DNA from 4 places in the Micromonospora terminaliae genome. Region 3 is predicted to be linked to each of the others. Evidence: riboswitches for the same ligand, from Rfam matches in the RefSeq annotation. Region 3 holds a riboswitch; each other region holds the start of a gene.

Region 1 (5,093 bases), 1.9 Mb from region 3:
GGCGGTCGCCCAGGCCTCCCTGGACGTGCTGATCTCCGAGCTGACCGGCCAGGTGATCGACGTCCGCCGGGCACCCGGCGAGCCGGTCGCCGCCGTGCCCGCCCAGCCCGGCGCGGATCCGTCCGAGCAACTGCCCGCCGGCATCGACGCCTGAGCCGCGAGACGGGACGAGCCAGATGCGTGGTGACCTGGTCCGGAAGCTGCTCGCCCGGGTGCTGACCACCGGGCTGGCGGTGCTGGCCTTCCTCGTCGTGGCGCTCACCGGAGCGACCGGCTGGGGGCTGGCGATCGCGGTCACCGCCCTCGCCGCCGCCGCCTGGGAGCGCCGGGTCCGGCCGAGCGCCGACGGCGTCGCCGAAACGGTGCTGGTCGCCGCCGGCATCCTGGTCGGTTACGCCCGCCGGCTCGACGCCGGCTTCGACCCGGCGCTGGTGGCCACCGCGCTCGTCCTGCTCGGCCTCGTGCTGCTGGTCGGGCCGCTGCGCGACGCCGGCGCCCTGGAGATCCGCGCGGCCAACCTCCCGGTCCGGTCCTGGACGCCGCTGGTCGCCGCCCGGCTCGGCGACGCGCTGCCGGTGCTGCTCGCCCTGGCGGCGCTCGCCGCCGGCCTGGCCCTGCCCGCCTGGGTGGCCCTGGCCGCCGCCCTGCTGGTCGGGGCGGGCTGCGGCGCGGTCGCCCTCGACCTCGCGCGGCGCCGGTTCCGGCCGTCGCCCGGCGGCGGCCCGGTGGGCCGGGCCCTGCGCCGGCACCAGCCCGAGTTCGTGCTCTACTTCTCCGCCCCGCCCGGCTCCGAGTACCAGGTCACCATGTGGCTGCCCTACCTGGAGCGGATCGGCCGGCCGTTCATGGTGCTGCTGCGCGAGCCCGAGTTCCTGCCCACCGTGGCCGCCGCGACCAGCGCCCCGGTGGTCTTCTGCCCCACGCTGAAGACGATGGACGAGGCGCTGGTGCCGAGCCTGCGGGCGGCCTTCTACGTCAACCACGGGGCGAAGAACAGCCACTGCATCCGCTTCTCGCAGCTCACCCACGTGCAGCTGCACCACGGCGACAGCGACAAGGCGCCCAGCGTCAACCCGGTCTCGGCGATCTTCGACCGGATCTTCGTGGCCGGTCCGGCCGCGATCGAGCGGTACGCCCGGGCCGGCGTGGAGATCCCCGCCGAGAAGTTCGTCGTGGTCGGCCGCCCCCAGGTCGAGGCCATCGAGGTACGCCGGGAGCCGGTCACCGGCCTCGCCCACCCGACCGTGCTCTACACCCCCACGTGGACCGGTCACCACGCCGACGCCGACTACTGCTCCCTGCCGGTGGCCGAGACGATGATCCGCCGGCTGCTCGACCGGGGCGCGACGGTGATCCTGCGCGCGCACCCGTACACCGCGCAGAACCCGGCCTCGGCGCGGCAGCTCGCCCGCCTCACCGAGCTGCTCTCCGCCGACCGGGCCCGGACCGGCCGGCCGCACCTGTGGGGTGCCGCCGCCGGCCGCGAGCTGACCCTCACCGAGTGCGTCAACCGCGCCGACGCGCTGGTCTCGGACGTGTCCGGGGTGATCTCCGACTGGCTCTACTCGGGCAAGCCGTACGCGGTCACCGACATGGGCGTCGACGGTGTGCACTTCGTCGAGCGGTTCCCCCTCGCCGGCTCCGGCTACGTGCTGCGCCGGGACATGTCCAACGTGGACGAGGTGCTGACCGAGCTGCTGGACACCGACCCGAAGGCGGCGGCCCGCTGGGTCACCCGGTCCCGCTACCTCGGCGACTTCCCCGCCGAGTCGTACGCCGAGGTGTTCCTCGACGCCGCCCGGCGGGAGCTCGCGCCGGGCCGGACGGTGCCTGCCCCGCGAGCCGGTGCGCCGCTCCCCTCTCCCGCCGCCTGACCGTCGCCGGTCAGAGGTGGTCGTCGAGGAGGGCGAGCACCGCCGCCGGGTCCTCGACGTGCGCGTTGTGGCCCAGGCCGGGCAGGGTGGCGACCGGGACGCCCAGCTCCTTGAGCTGCGCGTCGGTCACCATCGGATCCAGCTCCCCACGCGCCAGCAGCACCGGGACGTCGACCGCGGCGAGCAACGCGGGCAGCCGCGGCTCCCCCACCGCGAAGGCTGCCGGATCCATGGCCAGCCGCCAGCGGCCGTCCTCGCGGCGCAGCCCCGCCTCCACCACCGGATGGTCGGGGGCGAAGAGCCCGGCCAGCCCGGAGACCCGCAGGTAGCGGCGGGCGGCCTCGTCCCGGGTGGCGAACCAGGTGACCGGGCGGTCGGCCAGCTCGCGGGCCTTCGCCAGGTCGGCCGGAGACCACACGGCCTTGATGCCGAGCCCGACCACCGCGTCGACGGGCAGGCGCCGCGACCGCGCGGCCAGTGCCAGCGCCACCACCCCGCCGAGCGAGTGGCCGAGCAGCACGAGCCGGTCGCGGGGACCGAGCCGCTCGGCCACCGGGCCGAGCCCCTCGACCAGCCGCCGGGCCAGGCCGTCGAAGGAGTACCCGGGCAGCGGGGGTGACCAGCCGTGACCGGCCAGGTCGGGGGCGAGCCAGCGCCCCGCCCAGGAGTGCTCCAGCAGCGGCGCCCAGGGCAGCCACACCTCGCCGGTGGCGCCCATGCCGTGCAGGAGCAGCAGATGGCGGGTACCCGTTTCGTCGCCCATAGGCCGCAGTGTGCCACCGGACGGACACCACGCGCGAGAGCAGCGGGCACGACGACGTCGGGCACCGGCTCCAGGGAGCCGGTGCCCGACGGGGGAAAGCTGCGATCAGGCGGAGTAGCCGCGGGTGGCGGCCCAGTTCGCCAGGTCGATGGTGCTGATCCAGTACTCGGGCAGCGCCGGGTTCGCCGAGTCGGCGATCCGGACGGTGCGGCCGTCGTTCTTGTAGCCGATCACCGCGATGTAGTGGCCGCCCGGGAACGAGTGCCAGCCGCCGTCGGTGTCGGTGGCGTCGCCGGCGATGTTGACCACCACGCCCCGCCCGTCGGTGATCGCCTTGACCACGTCCGCCTGGAGCTGGTCCATCTCCGCCGGGCTCGCCGAGCCGCCGAACATGTGGGTCCGGTACGGGTTGCCCTTGACCATCTGGTTCAGGCCCCGGGTGGTGTCCTCGGCGGAGTTGGTGCCGTTCTCGCCGGCGTTCAGCGGGGCGATCATGGCGTCCTGGGTGGTCTCCACGCCGCTCGCGCTGAGGGCGTTGCGCACCGCGGCCGGGCCGCAGTTCCAGTAGGCGGTCTGCGCCTCGTAGGTGTAGTCGAGCACCTTCGTCGACGGCGGCTTCGGCTTCGCCTTCGGGGTGGTGTCCGGGTCGGCGGTGGCCTTGGCCGCGGCCTTCACGGCCGACGGCGACGCGCTCGGCGAGACGGACGGCGACGGGACGGCGGCCCGGGCCTCGCCGCGGCTGGCGACCTCACCGAGGCGCGAGCCGAGCTCGGCGACGGCGGCGGTGTTCTCCTGGCGGGCCGGGGTGTCGGCGTTGTCGGTGGCGGCGAGGGCCGCGCTGGTGCCGCCGGCCAGCACGAGCGCCGCGGCGGAGCCGGCGATGATCTGGTACGGGCGCTCGGTCACGAGACGGCGCAGCTGACGCTTCAGGTGGTGCTTCACGGGTTCCTCCACGGGGGCGTGCGCGGCACACACCGGCCCCACGCGCGGAGGAACTCACACGCGCTGGCGGGGCGGGTCGCCGCGGAAAGGGAGCGCCCGGGGAGCCGGGCGGTCGGGGCGGTTGCCGGGTCCGGTCGCCGTCAGGCGAGCGCCGGCACCAGGATGCCGTGGAGGCGGGGGGACGAACGGGGGGTGCTGAGCACGAGGAATGGCACTCCTTCCAGAACCGCCGACCGGGTTAGCTGACGGATTCGGGCGGGAAGTTCGCCCTACCGCGGGCCGTGGCCCGCGGATTCACCCCGGTGTTGCTGTGGTTCCCCGGTTCGTGAAAGCACGATTAGGCGGGTCGGCGCGGCGTCGCCTCTTGCGATCGGAAACCGCTCCGGACGCGCCGACACTACCGGTGGGTACCTCGCCTGCCAAGCACTCCCACCTGCGTAAACCTCCGATGCGACTACAGATTTCGGAACAGTCCGTCACTGACTTCACTCAATGGGACGAGCAGTTCCGGCGGCACCGTGCGGCGAAAAGCGGACATCCGGTGGCGAGCATCCCGGAATTGCGGTGCACGGACGCACCGCCTGCCCCCGGATGACCGTTTCCCCGGGCCGGGTGACCGGGCTCACGGTTTTCGGATAACGATTCGGCCGAATTCGCCGCCGCACCGGGCCGATCCGAGGGTCAGCCGGCGCGGGCCGGACGCCAGCGGGCGCCCGCGACGGCGGCGGGCGCCGCGACCGGGGTTGTCGCCGGCGTGACGCCGTTCGCCGGAGCCGGACGGAGGGCGCCGGTGGCCGCGTACGCCTCCGCGGCCAGGGTGCGGGCCGCCTCGGCGGCCAGTTCGGCGTCCCGCCACGCCCGCCGCTCCCGCTCGGCGGCCGCCGCCCAACCGGCCCGGCGGGCCTCGCGTACCGCCCGGGCCAGGACGATCTCCTGCTCGGCCGGGTGCCGGCGCGGGTCCCACCCGTTGCGGTGGGCCAGCACGTCGGCGAGCTGCCGGGCGCTCAGGTCGCCCCGCCAGTGCGCCGTCATGGCGGCGTGGTGCAGCCACCGCTCCCGGGCCGCGTACTCGGCCGGCGTGCGCGGGGTCTGCGGCGCGGGCAGCGCGCCGGCGTTGGCGAACCGGCGGGCGGCGGCCTCGGCCTCGTCGAACGCCCGCCAGGCCCGGTCGGCCTCGTCCTGGGCGGCGGCCCACTGCTCACGGCGCCGCCGGGCGGTCTGCCGGGCGCCGGCGGCGGCCACCGCCACCTCGTCGGCGTACCGGCGCAGGTCGGCCAGGCGGGCGGCCTCCTCGGCGGCCGGGTCGGACGGCGGCTCGGGCGCCGTGTCCCGCTCGGGGCGGGCGACGAGTGCGGCGAGCACGCCGAGGGCGAGCACGAGCAGGGCCGACCAGATCGCGGCGGCCTCGGGAACCTCGGTCAGGAAACGGTAGAGAACGGTCTGCGACATGGTCGGCACCTCACGGGGGAGATCGTGGTGGAGAGGTGTCCGCACGACCGGCGCCGAAGCGGCGG
Region 2 (5,093 bases), 480 kb from region 3:
GGGCTGGATGTGGGCGTGGTCCCTGCTGGGGCTGCTGGTGCTGGTGGGACTGGTCTGGCTGGTGTTCCGGCTCACCGGGCAGCCCGCGGGGACCGGGCCGTCCTCGGCCCGTCGCATCCTCGACGAGCGGTACGCCCACGGCGAGATCGACGACGAGGAGTACCGCCGCCGCCGCGCCGGCCTGGCCTGACCGGTTCGGGTGCCTCGCCGCGAGCGACCGGGCACCCGAACCGTCACCGGTCAGAGCCGGCCGAGCAGCTTCCGCATGGCGTCGATCTCACCCTGCTGGGTGGTGACGATCTGCCGGGCGAGCGCCGTGGCGTCCGGGTGGACACCGTCGGCGATCTCCTCCTCGGCCATGGTGATGGCGCCCTCGTGATGGGCGATCATCAAGGTCAGGAACTGCCGGTCGAAATCGGTGCCGGACGCCGCGGCCAGCTTCGCCAGTTCCGCCTCGGACATCATCCCGGACATGCCGTGGTCCATTCCCGGCATGCCGTGCCCGGCGTTCGCCGAGGGCGCCGGCCGGCCCCAGGCGGCGAGCCAGCCGGTCATGGTGGCGATCTCCGGCGCCTGGGCCGCCTTGACCTGCCCTGCCAGCCGCTTCACCTCCGGATCGGCGGCCCGGGTCTCCGCCAGCCCGGACATCTCCACGGCCTGTTGGTGGTGCGGGATCATCATCTGGGCGAACATCACGTCCGCGGCGCCGAACGAGGCCGAGACCGCGGCGCCGGGCGAGCCGGTCGCCGCCGACGGATCGTGGGCGACGGTCGGGTGGTCGGCGCCGGCGCAGGCGGACACGACCAACGCGGCCGTGAGCGCGGCGGCCAGGGCGGCCGGGCGGGCGAGGGTACGAGTGAACACGAGTGAGCCTTTCGGGTGTCGGAACGTACGCAGCGGTCGGCGGACGCGGGTACCGGTGGTCCGGTCCCCGCGTCGGGCGTCCTATCTGCGCAGCACCGACGTCGTCGCCAGGCGTAACCCGTGGGACCGCGGCGGGGCGCGTGGGCCGGTGGCGAGCCGGAGCCGGCCCCGGACCGTGGGAACGGCGCTCCGCGACCCGGCCCCCAGCAGCACGGCGAGCAGCAGCCCGACGGCGAACGCGCCCAGCACGGCCAGGCAGACGCTCCACCCGGACGGGTCGTTGCCCGGGTGGGTCAGCGGCAGCGCGCGCACCGGGCAGCCGTCGTCCCCGCAGTCCGTGGGGGTGACGGCGGCTGCGCCGTGGCCGGCGGCGTGGGCGGCCGGCGGGCCGGCCGACGCGTGCCCGCCGTGGCCGAGGGTGTGCATCGCGGTCAACCCGAGCAGCGTGCTGAGCAGCAGCAGGAGCCGGACCCACCGCCCGCTCACCGCCGTCCGCGTCGCCACGCCCTCACGGTAGCCAACCGGCCGGGCGACACGGCCCGGAACCCGCCGCCGGTCTCGTCCCCGGTGCGAACGAGCCCACCTGGCTACCATTCCGGGCGACGACCCGGCCTGCGTCCGTTCCGCCGGCACCCGGGCCGCCGGTGAACCGGCCGGCCCGGTGACACGTGTCCCGTCGCGAATCGTTGGGAGAGATGCATGGGTGCCGACCACACCCGTCCCGCGCCGTCCGCCCCGCCGGGCGTACGGCGGATCCTGGTCGCGACGGTGCTGCCGCTCTTCCTGGTCACCGTGGTCGCCGCGCTGGCGCTCTGGCCCCGGCAGGGCCCGGAACCGGCGGACGCCCCGGCACTGCCCCGCTACCACGGCACCGTGGTCCGGGTGGTGACCGAACCGTGCCCGCCGACCCCGGAGGCGCCGGACGGGTCCGCCGGACCGTGCGGGACGGTGACCGTCAGCGCCGAGCAGGGCCCGGACGCCGGCCGGCAGGTCGAGACGCCGGTTCCCGCCGGGCCCGGCGCGCCCCGGGTCGAGGTCGGCGACAAGGTGGTCCTGGTCGAGCTGATCGACCCGGCCGACCCGGCCGCGAAGACCTACAACATCGCCGAGCACCGCCGCGGCACGCCGCTGGTCTGGCTGGCGGTGCTGTTCGCCGTGGCGATCGTGGCCTTCGGGCGCTGGCGCGGGCTGGCCGCGCTCGGCGGGCTGGTGGCGAGCTTCGCCATCCTGCTCGGTTTCGTGCTGCCCGGTATCGGAGCCGGCCAGCCGCCGCTGCTCATGGCGATCGTCGGCGCCGCGCTGATCATGTTCGTGGTTCTTTACCTGACCCACGGGATCACCGCGCAGACCTCGGTGGCCGTGCTCGGCACGCTCGGCAGCCTCGTGCTGACCGGCGTGCTCGGCACCCTGGCCACCGCCGCCACCCACCTGACCGGCTTCGGCAGCGAGGACGCGACCACCCTGTCGATGTTCCAGCGCGACGTGGACCTGCACGGGCTGCTGCTGGCCGGCATCGTCATCGGCTCGCTCGGCGTGCTGGACGACGTGACGGTCACCCAGGCCGCCACGGTCACCGAACTGGCCCACGCCAACCCCGCGCTCTCCCGTCGACACCTCTACCGGGCGGCGACCCGGGTGGGCCGGGCGCACATCGCGTCGACCGTCAACACCATCGTGCTGGCGTACGCGGGCGCCTCGCTGCCGCTGCTGCTCCTGCTCGTCGCCGACTCCCGGCCGGTGAGCGAGATCCTGACGAGCGAGTTCCTGGCCCAGGAGATCGTCCGCAGCGCGGTGGCCACTCTCGGCCTGATCGCCGCCGTACCGCTGACCACCGGACTGGCCGCGGTGGTGACCACCGCCGGGCGACGCCGCACCACCGCGGCTCCGGCGGAGCCTCCGGCCCCGCGACCGCCGGCCCGACGGGACGAGGCGCTGGAGGCGCTCGGCGGCGGGGACAGGAGCACGGAAGCCGCATGGTGACACTCCGCAGCGTGACGGCGGATTTCAAACGCGATCCTGGTCACGCACGGCGAGGACGAATTCTCGCTATTGGTCGGCTTCCGGACGTAGAACACGGGTGGACTCTCGGGTAACCTCGCTGCCGGTCACCGCCGAAGGCGCGCACCCGCGCCAGCGGTGCCGCCGCCCAATCGCCCGCGGGCGAGCCGGGGAACCAGGTACATGGGGTGAATCCGCGCGAGCGGTAGGGGCCACTTCCGTCCCGAACCCGTCAGCTAACCCGGTCGGCGGCCGACGGAAGGGAACACTGTGACGGCACCCCTGCGCCGCTGGCTGACCCCCGTGGTGGCCGTGCTCGCCGCGCTGACCGTGCTGGCCGGGCCGGGCCCGGCGACGGCGGCCCCGAGCACCCCCACACCCTCGGGGCACTCCGAGGAAGACGACGACCCCCTCATCACCGAGGCCATCGACAGCGCCAACCGGGCCTACCTCCAGGCCAAGTCGAAGCTCGACAAGTCCCGCAAGCGCCAGCTCCAGCTCGCCCTGGAAGTGGAGGCGGCTCAGGGGCAACTCGACGCGTTGAGCCCGCAGGTGAGCGAGATGGCCGCCCAGTCCTACCGAACCGGCCGGATGGGCGCCATGGCCGTGCTCCTGGAGAGCAACAGCCCCGACTCGTTCGTCCGGCGGGTCGCCGCCCTCGACGAGCTGAACCTGCTGAACGCGCAGAAGCTCGCTGCCATCAACGCCGCGAAGACCCGTGCCGAGCAGGCCAAGGTCGCGCTCGACGCCGAGGTACGCGAGCAGGAGAAGCAGAAGAACGCGATGGCCCGCGAGAAGGCCGAGACGGAGAAGGCCCTCAAGCTGGTCGGCGGGATCGACTTCACCGGCGGCCTGGTCTCGGCCACCTCGCCGGTCGCCCGCATGGGCCCGGGCCGGACCGCCGACGGCGACTGGAAGCCGGAGTCGTGCAGCGAGAACGACCCGACCACCTCGGGCTGCGTCACCCCGCGCACGCTGCACGCGTACAAGGAGGTCAAGCGGGCCGGCTTCAACCGCTTCGTGGGCTGCCACCGGAACGGCGGGCCGTTCGAGCACCCGAAGGGCCGGGCCTGCGACTGGTCGCTGCAGAACAGCGGCTTCTCCCCATGGCGCACGAAGGACCAGCGGATGTACGGCAACAACGTCGCCGCCTTCCTCATCCGCAACGCCGACCGGCTCGGCATCTACTACGTGATCTGGAACCGGCAGATCTGGTTCCCGGCCACCGGCTGGAAGTCCTACAGCGGACCCTCCAACCACACCGACCACGTGCACATGTCGCTGCTCTGACGATGTGTGCAGAGAAGGGCCGGCCCGCGACGTGCGGGCCGGCCCTTCGACGTTTTCGGGCCGGTCAGCCGGCCAGCGCCGGATCCGCGGGCGCGGCCAGCGCCGGCACCGGGGTGGCCGGCGCGCCGGCCTGGGCCACCGTGCGCACCTCGCCCGCGCTGAGCCGGTACGACAGGCCGACGACGGCGCAGCGCCCGGCGGCCACCTCGCCGGCGAGCACGGCGGACCGGGCCAGCAGCGCCTCGACGGTCTGCGCGATGTGGACGTCGACGATCCCGTCGAGGTCCTCGACGCCGTCCTTCGCGGCCCGGAGCAGGCTGGGTGCGACGGCGTCCACCACCGCACCGAGGTGACCGGACGGCGACGTGCCGGTGCGGACCGCCTCGCGGGCGGCCTGGACCGCGCCGCACGAGTCGTGGCCGAGCACCACCACGAGCGGGGTGCCCAGCACGGTCACGGCGTATTCGACGCTGCCGAGCACCTCCGGGCCGGCGGTGTGGCCGGCGGTGCGGACGACGAAGAGGTCACCGAGGCCCCGGTCGAAGATGATCTCGGCGGCGAGCCGGGAGTCGGAGCAGCCGACGAGCACCGCGAACGGGTGCTGACCGTCCGCGACCGCCGCCCGGTGTCCGGCGTCCTGATTCGGATGGTGCGGGGCACCGGTGACGAACCGCCGGTTACCGGCGTAGAGCTCGGCGAGCGCCTGCTCGGGAGTGGTCGGCGGCACTGGTCCTCACCTCGTCCTCGCGCATGAAAGCCCTGGTCAGCCAGCCGGCAGCGGAGGCGGCCTCGGCACCCACGGTCACACGCAGCCAAAGGTACGTCAAGATTTACGTGATACGCATTTCATGCGTTGCATCACCCTTGACGCCGGGGCTCCGGCAGCACCCGGCGCACGAGGGCAGGACCGGCACACGCGGGAGGGGGCCATACGATGACCA
Region 3 (5,093 bases):
CGATGAAGACCTCGCTGCGCGAGGGCGGAAAGAACACGCTCAACCTCTACCTGGGCGAGCTGAGCGACGACCTGCTCGGCTGGGCGACCTTCCCGCAGCGCAAGCTGAGCAGCATGGACGGCGTGGTCGCGCTGAGCGAGTCGCTGCCGGGCGGCACGGCGACCAACTACAACCAGGGCGACACCGGCACCCACGAGGTCGGCCACTGGCTGAACCTCTACCACACCTTCCAGGGTGGCTGCTCGGGCTCGGGCGACAGCGTCTCCGACACCCCGGCCGAGGCCTCGCCGGCCTTCGAGTGCCCGACCGGCCGCGACACCTGCACCACCGCCGGCCTGGACCCGATCACCAACTTCATGGACTACACCTACGACTCGTGCATGTACCAGTTCACCCCTGGTCAGGCGAGCCGCATGCTGACCGCGTGGAACGCCTACCGCGCGGCCTGACCGTCCCGCACCACACGCCGGTGCCGGTCCCGTCCTCGGACAGGGCCGGCACCGGCGTTTTCCGCGGGGTTCAGGCCGCCGGGCGGCGGGTGTCGAAGCCGTGCCGGCCGCGGCGGCCCTCCGGGGCGAGCGGGTCACGGCGGGCGGGTGCGGTCGCCCGCGGGTCGAGCCAGACGCGCACCTCCGGCCGGCCGGCACCGGGGCGGGCCGCCTGGTCGCGGCGGGTCAGCATCGCCACGTCGACGGTGAACTCGAACAACCGCCAGTCGCCCTGCGGCGCGGCCCGGCCGATGCGGGCCAGCCGGGCGACGGTCGCCGGATCGGTCACCGGGCGCGCCCGACCGGCCACGTAGGCCTCGTCGTCGCTCTCCTCCGGTGGGAAGGAGTGCAGGGCGTAGCGGCCGTCGCGTTCGAGGTCGCGGCGCTTGGGTGAGTCGATGACGAAGCACCAGAGGCCGTCGTCGGTGAGGACCGGGGAGACCGGGTGCACGCGCGGGCCGCCGTCGGCGCGGACCGTGGCGAGGTAGCCGAAACCCGGCCCGTACTGCTGCAACAGGAGGCGGATCTCGTCGGCGAGTCGGGGCTCGTCGGCGGCGAATTCGGACCAGGAAGCCATGCGGACATTCTATCGAACAGGTGTACGAAGATGTAGTCCGACACGCAGGTCACCCGTACCGGTCGCTATGGTGTTCCGATGCTGCTCTCCGACCGCGACCTGGTCTCCGAGATCAAGGCGGGCACGCTCGCGCTGGAGCCCTTCGAGCCCACGCTGGTGCAGCCGTCCAGCATCGACGTCCGTCTGGACCGCCTGTTCCGCGTCTTCAACAACCATCTCTACACACACATCGACCCGTCCGTGCAGCAGGACGACCTCACCTCGATGGTGGAGGTGGCCGAGGGCCAGCCGTTCGTGCTGCACCCGGGCGAGTTCGTGCTCGCCTCCACGCTGGAGGTGATCTCGCTGGGCGACCAGCTCGCCGGGCGCCTGGAGGGCAAGTCCAGCCTGGGCCGGCTCGGCCTGCTCACCCACTCCACCGCCGGCTTCATCGACCCCGGCTTCTCCGGTCACGTCACGCTGGAACTGTCCAACGTGGCGAACCTGCCGATCACGCTCTGGCCGGGCATGAAGATCGGCCAGCTCTGCATCTTCCGGCTCTCGTCGCCGGCCGAGCACCCGTACGGCTCGGCCGTCTACGGTTCGCGCTACCAGGGGCAGCGCGGCCCCACCCCGAGCCGGTCCTGGCAGAACTGGCGGACCTGGCCGACCCGCTGACCGACCGGCACGCCGGAACGGCGCAGGGACCCCCGCGGCACGGGAGCCCCTGCGGACCGGTCAGCCCGGGCGGCCGTAGCTGTTGATCTGGCCGTCGTCGACGCGCTTCATGGTGATCGGCTTGCCGGACTGGGAGGCGTGCACCACCCAGCCGTCACCGACGTACATACCGACGTGGTGCAGGTCGCTGTAGTAGAAGACGAGATCACCGGCGCGCAGCTCGCTCCGGCTCACCCGCCTGGTCACGTCGTGCTGCTGCCGTGCGTTGTGCGGCAGCGAGACGCCGGCCTTGGCCCAGGCCGCCATGGTGAGGCCGGAGCAGTCGTAGTGGTCCGGCCCGGCGGCGCCCCAGACGTAGATCTTGCCGATCTGGGCGCAGGCGAACTTGACCGCGACGCCGGCCGGGCCACCGGGGTAGCCGGCGGGGCACGGCGCCGGTCGCAGCGGGCCGCCGCCACCGTTGCCGTAGACCTTGAGGCGCAGCTTCTGCAGCTTGGCGATCTCGGCGTCGATCTGCTTCTTCTTGGCCGCGAGCTGGGCCTCGGTGCGCGCCAGCCCGGCGATCATCTCGTCGAGCGGCCGCTTCTTGGCCGCGAGGTCGTCGCGCAGCTCGGCGACGGCGCGTACCTGCTGCTGCTGGCGGTTCGCGAAGCGGTCGAGCAGGGCGAGGCCGTCGACCAGGTCGCTCGGCGACCGGCTGCCCAGCAGGGCGTTGACGGTGGAGAGGTTGTTGTCGCCCTTGTAGGCGTCGGCGGCGAGCCCGCCCACCTGACCGAGGGCGGCGTCCACCCGGGCCTGGAGCGGGGCGATCTGCTTGGCCAGCGCGTCGGCCTGCTTCCGCTTGGCGGCGAGCTGCTCGCGGGTGGCGTTGACCTGTTCGATGATCGGTTCGAGCTTGTTCCAGTCCTCGTCGATCTGGCGCTCGATCTCGGCGACCGACGGGTCGGCGTGTGCCGCCGTGGCGCCGCCGGTCAGGACGACGGCGGTGCCCACCAGAGCGGCGAGGGCGGTGGTGAAGCGGGACCAGCGGGAACGCGGCGCAGCCGTCGAGCGGTCGACCGACCGGCCCGACGGTGGCCGCGGGGCATGGTGTGCCACCGGGCTTCCGTACTCCTTCTTCCTGGCCGCCTACCGGGTTAGCTGACGGGTTCGGGCGGGAAGGGAGCCGCCCTACCGCAGTGGCTGCGGATTCACCCCAGGTACCTGGGTCCCCGGTTCGCCCGCGGGCGACTCGGCGGTGTCGGACCGTCACCACCCGGGATGGACGGTGAAACCGCCGGTCGACGATTGACCAGAGTAGAGAGCGTCGTTATCGTTCCGCAACCCAAAGCGCCGTGACACACCGTACGTGAAGGTTTTCTTCACGAGAGATTACTTGCTGGAAAGGTATTGACCCGGAGGGTGCGCGGGGTGAGGGTGGGGACGCAGTGACCCCCATCCCTGTCTGGAGGTTCGATGCACCTCACACCCCCGCCGTCGGGCAGACGGATGCTGCTGGCAGCCGCTGTCGCGGCTGCCACCGCACTCGTGGCGACCGGATCGGTCGCCGCCGAACCGCTCACCACCCAACCCGCCACCGACCGCCAGGACCAGTACGCCGCCGCCGCGGCGGAGTACGGCGTGCCGCAGAGCGTCCTGCTCGGCGTCTCGTACCTGGAGTCCCGCTGGGACACCCACCCGGGCCAGCCGAGCACCAGCGGCGGCTACGGCCCGATGCACCTCACCGACGCCGAACACGTCCTCGCGACCCCGGCCAGCGGCCACGTCGACGAGGACGAGGACCCGCGGGGCGACGACTCGCGTCCGCTCACCCTCGACCCGGCCGTCGCGGCCGCGCCGACGGAGGACGTGCTGCCGCAGGCCTCCCTGCAGACGCTCGACGCCGCCGCGGCGCTCACCGGCCTCGCCGAGGAGACGCTGCGCACGGACGCCTCCGCGAACATCCGGGGCGGGGCGGCGCTGCTCGCCTCGTACCAGAAGCAGTTGGATGCTCCGGTCGGCGCCGCCACCGACCCGGCGGCCTGGTACGGCGCGGTGGCCCGCTACTCCGGCGCGGACACCGAGGACGCGGCGGCGGCCTTCGCGGACGAGGTCTACGACCAGCTCGGCCTGGGCGCGAGCCGGACCACCGACGACGGCCAGCGGGTGACCCTGGCCGCCACCACGGTGACGCCGGACCAGTCCGGGCTGCACAAGCTGGGCCTGCGCCGCGCCGAGCGGCCGGACGGCCTGGAGTGCCCGGTCCGGCTCGCCTGCGAGTGGATCCCGGCCCCCTACAAGCAGCTCAGCGCGGACCCGGGGGACTACGGCAACCACGACCTCGGGAACCGGCCGGCCCAGCAGAAGATCGAGTACATCGTCATCCACGACACCGAGGGCTACTTCGGCCCGAGCGTGAACCTGGTGAAGGACCCGACCTACCTGGGCTGGCACTACACGCTGCGTTCGGTGGACGGCTACGTCGCCCAGCACATCAAGGCCAAGGACGTCGGCTGGCACGCCGGCAACTGGTACGTCAACGCCAAGTCCATCGGGCTGGAGCACGAGGGCTTCGCCGGGCACGGCACCTGGTACACCGAGGCGATGTACCGGGCCTCGGCCAAGCTGGTCCGGCACCTGGCGCTGAAGTTCCAGATCCCGCTGGACCGGCAGCACATCATCGGCCACGACAACGTGCCCGGCACCACCGCCGGCACCGTGGCCGGCATGCACTGGGACCCGGGCCCGTACTGGGACTGGTCGCACTACTTCGACCTCATGAAGGCGCCGTTCCACTCCACCGGCACGCCGCACACCGGCCTGGTCACCATCGACCCGGACTTCGCCACCAACCAGCCCGCCTTCACCGGTTGCAACCAGCAGCCGCCGGGCGTGCCGAAGCCCACGCCGCCGGCCGCGCCGTGCCCGCTGCGCGGCTCGTCGGCGGTCATCCTGCGGACGGCGCCGAGCGCGACCGCCCCGCTGGTCAACGACCTCGGTCTGCGACCGAACGGCACGCCGGACACCATGTACATCTCCGACCACGGCGCCCGCGCCTCGGCCGGCCAGACGTACGCCCTCGCGGACATCCAGGGTGACTGGACCGCCATCTGGTACCTCAACCAGAAGGCCTGGTTCTACAACCCGGCCTCCGCGCCGACGGCCAAGTGGGCGAACGGCTTCGTGGTGACCCCCAAGGCCGGGAAGACCACCATCCCGGTGTACGGGCGCGCCTACCCCGAGCGGGCGGCCTACCCGGCCGGGGTGCCGTACCAGACCATCTCCCCGTTGCAGTACTCCCTCTCCGCGGGCCAGCGGTACGCGGTCGGCGGGGTCCTGCCGGGCGAGTACTACCGGGCCGTCACCTTCGACGGCTCGGCGCCGGGTGACTG
Region 4 (5,093 bases), 2.8 Mb from region 3:
ATGCCGTGGTCCAGGGCCAGCCCGGCCAGCTCCTCCACCCACTGCTCGGGCGGGCCGTCCAGGAAGCCGCCCGACGTCCGGGAGAAGGTGCCCGTGACGTTGAGCAGGCGGCGCACCGCGGCCGGGTCCCGTCCGGCCTCGGCGGCGGCGTCGTCGATCACCGCGTTCAGGGCCGGCAGCTCCGCCGGCCCCTTGGGCAGGTACGCCAGCGAGGGCAGCCAGCCGTCCGCCGCGCGGCCGACCAGCCGCAGCATGCGCGGCTTGTACGCGCCGACCCACACCCGCACCGGATGCGCCGGGGCCGGCCCGCGCTTCGCCCCGACCACCCGGTAGTGCTCGCCCTCGACGCGGACCATCCCGCGCCGGTCGGTGTCCCAGACCTCGCGGATCACCCGGATCGCCTCGTCGAGGGCGTCCACGGCCGCGCCGGGGGAGAGCCGCCGGCCGCCGACCGCCTCGATCGCGTCCCAGAAGGCGCCGGCGCCCAGCCCGAGCTCGACCCGGCCGCCGGTGAGCAGGTCCAGGCTGGCCACGCTGCGGGCCAGCACCACGGGCTGGCGCAGCGGCAGGTTGAGCACGTTGCCGGCGAGCGTGATCCGGCTGGTGGCGGCGGCCACGAAGGACATCAGCGTCCAGGTGTCCAGGAAGCCGGGCTGGTACGGGTGGTCCTGGAAGGTCACCAGGTCCAGGCCGGCCTGCTCGCAGAGCTTGGCCCGCGCCACCACCTGCTCGGGCCGCCCGGCGCTCGGGGTGAGGAAGCCGCCGAAGGCCAGTTCGTGTCCGTGGTCGCTCATGCCTCGCCGCCTCGTCCCGATCTTGCGCGAACCCTGCCACCGTAGCCCGCGCCGCCGCCCGCCCGCCCGGCGGTTCCGGAACCGGCACGGATTGTTCACAGTCGATGCCCGTGGGCATATGGTGCGGGTGCACGGCCCCAGCGTTCCTCCGGAAGGAGCGACCCGTGATCCCTCACCGCCACCCCCGTCCCCTCGGTCTCGCCGTCCTGCTCGTCGCGGTCACCGCCCTGGCCGCGCCCGCCCCGGCCACCGCGGCCGGCCTGCCGTACCAGGACCCGACGTTGCCCGTCGCCACCCGCGTCGCCGACCTGCTCGCCCGAATGAACCTCGACGAGAAGCTGGGCCAGATGACCCAGGCGGAGCGCGGCGCGGTCACCGCGAGCGACCTCACCACGTACCGGCTCGGCTCGGTCCTCTCCGGCGGCGGCTCCGCGCCCGCGCCGAACACCGCCACGTCCTGGGCCGACATGTACGACGGCTTCCAGCGCGCCGCCCTGGCCACCCCGCTCGGCATCCCGATGATCTACGGCGTCGACGCCGTGCACGGGCACAACAACGTGTACGGGGCGACCATCTTCCCGCACAACATCGGCCTCGGCGCGACCCGCGACCCCGCGCTGGTCCAGCAGATCGGCCAGGCCGTCGCCGAGGAGATCACGGGCACCGGTGTGGACTGGAACTTCGCTCCCTGCCTCTGCGTGGCCCGCAACGACCGGTGGGGCCGCACCTACGAGTCGTTCGGCGAGACCCCGGACCTGCCGGCGAGCATGTCCACCCTGGTCACCGGCCTCCAGGGTGCCAACCTCGGCGGGCCCACGTCGGTGCTCGCCACCGCCAAGCACTACCTCGGCGACGGCGGCACCACCGGCGGCGACGACCAGGGCGACACCCAGCTCAGCGAGGCCGACCTGCGCGCCATCCACCTGCCCCCGTTCCAGGCCGCGGTCCAGCGCGGCGTCGGCTCGGTGATGATCTCCTACAGCAGCTGGAACGGGGTCAAGCTGCACGGCCACCGTTACCTGATCACCGACGTCCTCAAGGGGGAGCTGGGCTTCTCCGGCTTCGTGGTCTCCGACTGGAACGGCATCGACCAGATCGACGGCGCCACCGGCTTCACCGCCGCCGAGGTCAGCGCCGCCGTCAACGCCGGCATCGACATGGTGATGGTGCCGACGGCCTGGAAGAGCTTCCTCAGCACCCTGCGGGCCGAGGTGCAGAACGGACACGTGCCGATGAGCCGGATCGACGACGCCAACCGCCGCATCCTCACGAAGAAGTTCGAGCTGGGCCTCTTCGAGCGGCCGTACACGGATCGGAGCTGGACCTCGACGGTGGGCGGCGCCGCGCACCGCGCGCTGGCCCGCCAGGCCGTCCGCCAGTCCCAGGTGCTGCTCAAGAACGACGGCGGCGTGCTGCCGCTGGCCCGCGACAACAACAAGATCTTCGTGGCGGGGAAGAACGCCGACAACATCGGCAACCAGAGCGGCGGGTGGACGATCTCCTGGCAGGGCTCGTCCGGCGCCGTCACCCCGGGCACCACCATCCTCCAGGGCATCCGCGCGGCGGCCGGTCCGACCACGACGGTCACGTACAACCAGCGCGGCACCGGCATCGACAAGACCTACCGGGCGGCGATCGCGGTGGTCGGCGAGACGCCGTACGCCGAGGGCCAGGGCGACCGCACCGGCAGCATGAGCCTGGACCGCGAGGACCTACGTACCATCACGACGCTGCGCAACTCGGGCGTGCCGGTGATCGTGGTGCTGGTCAGCGGCCGGCCGCTGGACGTGGCCGCCGAGCTGCCACGGTGGAACGCGCTGCTGGCCGCCTGGCTGCCCGGCACGGAGGGCGGCGGCGTGGCCGACGTCCTCTTCGGCGGGTACGCGCCGACCGGCAAACTGCCGATGACCTGGATGAACTCGGTCAGCCAGCAGCCCATCAACGCAGGCGACGGCAAGGTCCCGCTCTTCCCGCAGGGATACGGCCGGACCTACTGAGCCGCCCCTCAATAAGCCCCCTTCGGACGGTCCGCAACTCGAATGGGCCGACCTTCGCTCGGCCGGGTGAAGAACTTCACAAGAAGTGGGCGTTCGGCGCAAAACGTTCCTAACGTCGTTTCCGTTCGCGATCGCGGACACCACGGGCCGGCAACGCCTAATCCCGCCGCCGGCCCGGTGGTACCTGGACCTCGGGCGGGAGCGGGGGACCCACGTTCCTCGGTGCACGACACCTCGGGGTGAAGCCGCCACCGGCGGCCGGGCTCCTCGGCCCGAACCCGACAGCTCACCTCGTCGGCGTGGAGGAAAACTCACATGGCAACTGATCACGTCGCCCGTCACCGCCGGACCGCGCAACGTCGCACCACCGTCGGAGCGCTCGTCGTCGGCGCGGCCACCGGCGCCGCCGCCCTTCTCGGCCCGGCCGCCCCGGCCAGCGCCGCGGGCGTGAACTGGGACGCCGTCGCCCAGTGCGAGTCCGGCGGCAACTGGCACATCAACACCGGCAACGGCTACTACGGCGGGCTCCAGTTCTCCCGGAGCACCTGGAACGGCTACGGCGGCCAGAAGTACGCCAGCCGGGCCGACCTGGCCAGCCGGAGCGAGCAGATCGCCATCGCCGAGAAGGTCCTCGACGGGCAGGGCATCGGCGCCTGGCCGGTCTGCGGCAAGAAGGGCGGCTCCACCAAGAAGTACGCCAGCAAGGACTCGGGCGCGAAGAAGTCCACGAAGAAGGCCACCTCGGAGCGGTCCTCGCACAGCTACCGGCCGACCACCCGCGGCGAGCGGCGCGTCGCGCCGAGCACCGGCGGTGCCGGAAGCTACCTGGTCCGGCCCGGGGACACCCTCTCCGGGATCGCCGCCGCGAAGCACGTCGCCGGGGGTTGGCACGGCCTGTACGAGCGCAACCGGACCGTGGTCGGCGACAACCCGGGCCTCATCTTCCCGGGCCAGCGGCTGCGCCTGCGCTGACGCCATACCGGTGCGCCGCACCACGAAACGCCCGGCCGGGGTTCCCGGCCGGGCGTTCGGCGTCGGGGCCGGTTGCTATCGTCACGGTGCTCGGAAAGACGTGAAGAAAGCGCGGATATGACCAACGATTCGTTCTCCGCGGCCGCGAGCCTCGACGAGCTGCTGACCAGGACGCAGCAGGCGCTGTCCGCCATGCGGTCCCGGGCCGCCGAGCACGCCGACGGCGCGCCGGGCGAGCTGCTCCGGGCCGAGGGCGGCGCGGCCGGCGGCCGGGTCCGTGCCGTCGCCGTCCAGGGTGGCCGGCTGGAGTCCGTCACCGTCGACCCGGAGCTGGCCGGGGAACCCCTGGACGCCCTGTGCGGGCACGTCGTGACGGCCGTGAACGCGGCCCTCACCGAGCTGGACGCCCGGGTGAGCGCCTCGGCCCGGGCCGACGTGGACGCCCTCGCGGCGCGGCTCGGTGCCCTGCCGGAGCAGTCCGCACGGGACATGGAGCGGTTCAGCCGGGCCATGGAGGGCGTGGCGGCCCGGATCCGCCGCGACGGCGCCGGATCCGGCGCGGGCCGCCCGGCCTGACCGCGCCGCGCCCGCGCCGGCGTGTCTCGGGAACGACGAAGCGGCCGGCCGCCTCGGGAACGACGAAGCCGCCGGCCTGTCTCGGGAACGACGAAGCGGCCGGCCGCCTCGGGAACGACGAAGCCGCCGGCCTGTCTCGGGAACGACGAAGCGGCCGGCCGTCGGGAGGACGACGGCCGGCCGCTCCGGTGTGGTCAGCTCAGGGTGACCGCGGTGTCGTCGACGACGAAGGAGGTCTGCAGGGAGCTGTCCTCCACGCCGCTGAACGAGATGGTGGCGGTGGTGCCGGCCAGCGACGAGATGTCGAAGGACCGCTGCACGTAGCCGGTGGCCTTGTTGAGGTTGGAGTAGGTGGCCAGGGTGGTGCTGCCCGCCTTCACGGTCAGCTTGTCGTAGGCGGTGGTCGTGGTCGACTCCGCGCTGTCGATGTGCAGCCAGAAGCTCAGCGTCGCGCGGCAGCCCGCCGGGATCGTCACCGACTGGCTGAGCGTGTCGGTGTGGGTCGTGCCGTAGCCGTCGAGCCATGCCTTGTAGGAGCCGCCGTGCGCCGCCTGGCTGGTGGAGTTGGTGATGACGCCGGAGGAGGCGGTCCAGCTCACGTTGCCCGACTCGAAGCCGGGGTTGGCCAGCTTCTGGCCGGTGCAGCTGCCCGAGGGCGGGGTGGTCGTGGTGGTCGGGGTGGGCGTCGGGGTGCCGCCCGTGCAGGTCGCCTCACCGGTCTGCGCCGGCACGCTGATCGCGTTCCAGGCGGCCT

What was found. A riboswitch is a leader RNA that binds a small molecule or an ion and turns the genes downstream of it on or off. The one in region 3 is predicted to bind cyclic di-AMP.
Region 1: it holds a riboswitch for cyclic di-AMP, as region 3 does, so the genes downstream of both, GCE86_RS03865 (C39 family peptidase) here and GCE86_RS25985 (C40 family peptidase) in region 3, are expected to answer to the same signal.
Region 2: it holds a riboswitch for cyclic di-AMP, as region 3 does, so the genes downstream of both, GCE86_RS28410 (coiled-coil domain-containing protein) here and GCE86_RS25985 (C40 family peptidase) in region 3, are expected to answer to the same signal.
Region 4: it holds a riboswitch for cyclic di-AMP, as region 3 does, so the genes downstream of both, GCE86_RS12625 (LysM peptidoglycan-binding domain-containing protein) here and GCE86_RS25985 (C40 family peptidase) in region 3, are expected to answer to the same signal.

Annotation. Positions count from the first base shown of each region.
Region 1 is NZ_CP045309.1:852,827-857,919, reverse strand. Features, by position in the region: gene GCE86_RS03880 (bifunctional cytidylyltransferase/SDR family oxidoreductase) at 1-154, shown strand, start outside; gene GCE86_RS03875 (CDP-glycerol glycerophosphotransferase family protein) at 177-1,874, shown strand; gene GCE86_RS03870 (alpha/beta fold hydrolase) at 1,885-2,637, opposite strand; gene GCE86_RS03865 (C39 family peptidase) at 2,743-3,591, opposite strand; cyclic di-AMP (ydaO/yuaA leader) riboswitch at 3,792-3,933, opposite strand; gene GCE86_RS03860 (hypothetical protein) at 4,261-5,028, opposite strand.
Region 2 is NZ_CP045309.1:6,119,073-6,124,165, reverse strand. Features, by position in the region: gene GCE86_RS28430 (SHOCT domain-containing protein) at 8-190, shown strand; gene GCE86_RS28425 (DUF305 domain-containing protein) at 241-864, opposite strand; gene GCE86_RS28420 (DUF6153 family protein) at 946-1,368, opposite strand; gene GCE86_RS28415 (YibE/F family protein) at 1,564-2,844, shown strand; cyclic di-AMP (ydaO/yuaA leader) riboswitch at 2,998-3,128, shown strand; gene GCE86_RS28410 (coiled-coil domain-containing protein) at 3,133-4,152, shown strand; gene GCE86_RS28405 (carbonic anhydrase) at 4,217-4,879, opposite strand; gene GCE86_RS28400 (helix-turn-helix transcriptional regulator) at 5,087-5,093, shown strand, end outside.
Region 3 is NZ_CP045309.1:5,637,024-5,642,116, reverse strand. Features, by position in the region: gene GCE86_RS26000 (zinc metalloprotease) at 1-449, shown strand, start outside; gene GCE86_RS25995 (pyridoxamine 5'-phosphate oxidase family protein) at 520-1,065, opposite strand; gene dcd (dCTP deaminase) at 1,144-1,722, shown strand; gene GCE86_RS25985 (C40 family peptidase) at 1,783-2,820, opposite strand; cyclic di-AMP (ydaO/yuaA leader) riboswitch at 2,834-2,969, opposite strand; gene GCE86_RS25980 (N-acetylmuramoyl-L-alanine amidase) at 3,178-5,093, shown strand, end outside.
Region 4 is NZ_CP045309.1:2,807,378-2,812,470, reverse strand. Features, by position in the region: gene GCE86_RS12635 (LLM class flavin-dependent oxidoreductase) at 1-794, opposite strand, end outside; gene GCE86_RS12630 (glycoside hydrolase family 3 protein) at 959-2,791, shown strand; cyclic di-AMP (ydaO/yuaA leader) riboswitch at 2,936-3,105, shown strand; gene GCE86_RS12625 (LysM peptidoglycan-binding domain-containing protein) at 3,107-3,763, shown strand; gene GCE86_RS12620 (YbaB/EbfC family nucleoid-associated protein) at 3,881-4,339, shown strand; gene GCE86_RS12615 (M4 family metallopeptidase) at 4,534-5,093, opposite strand, start outside.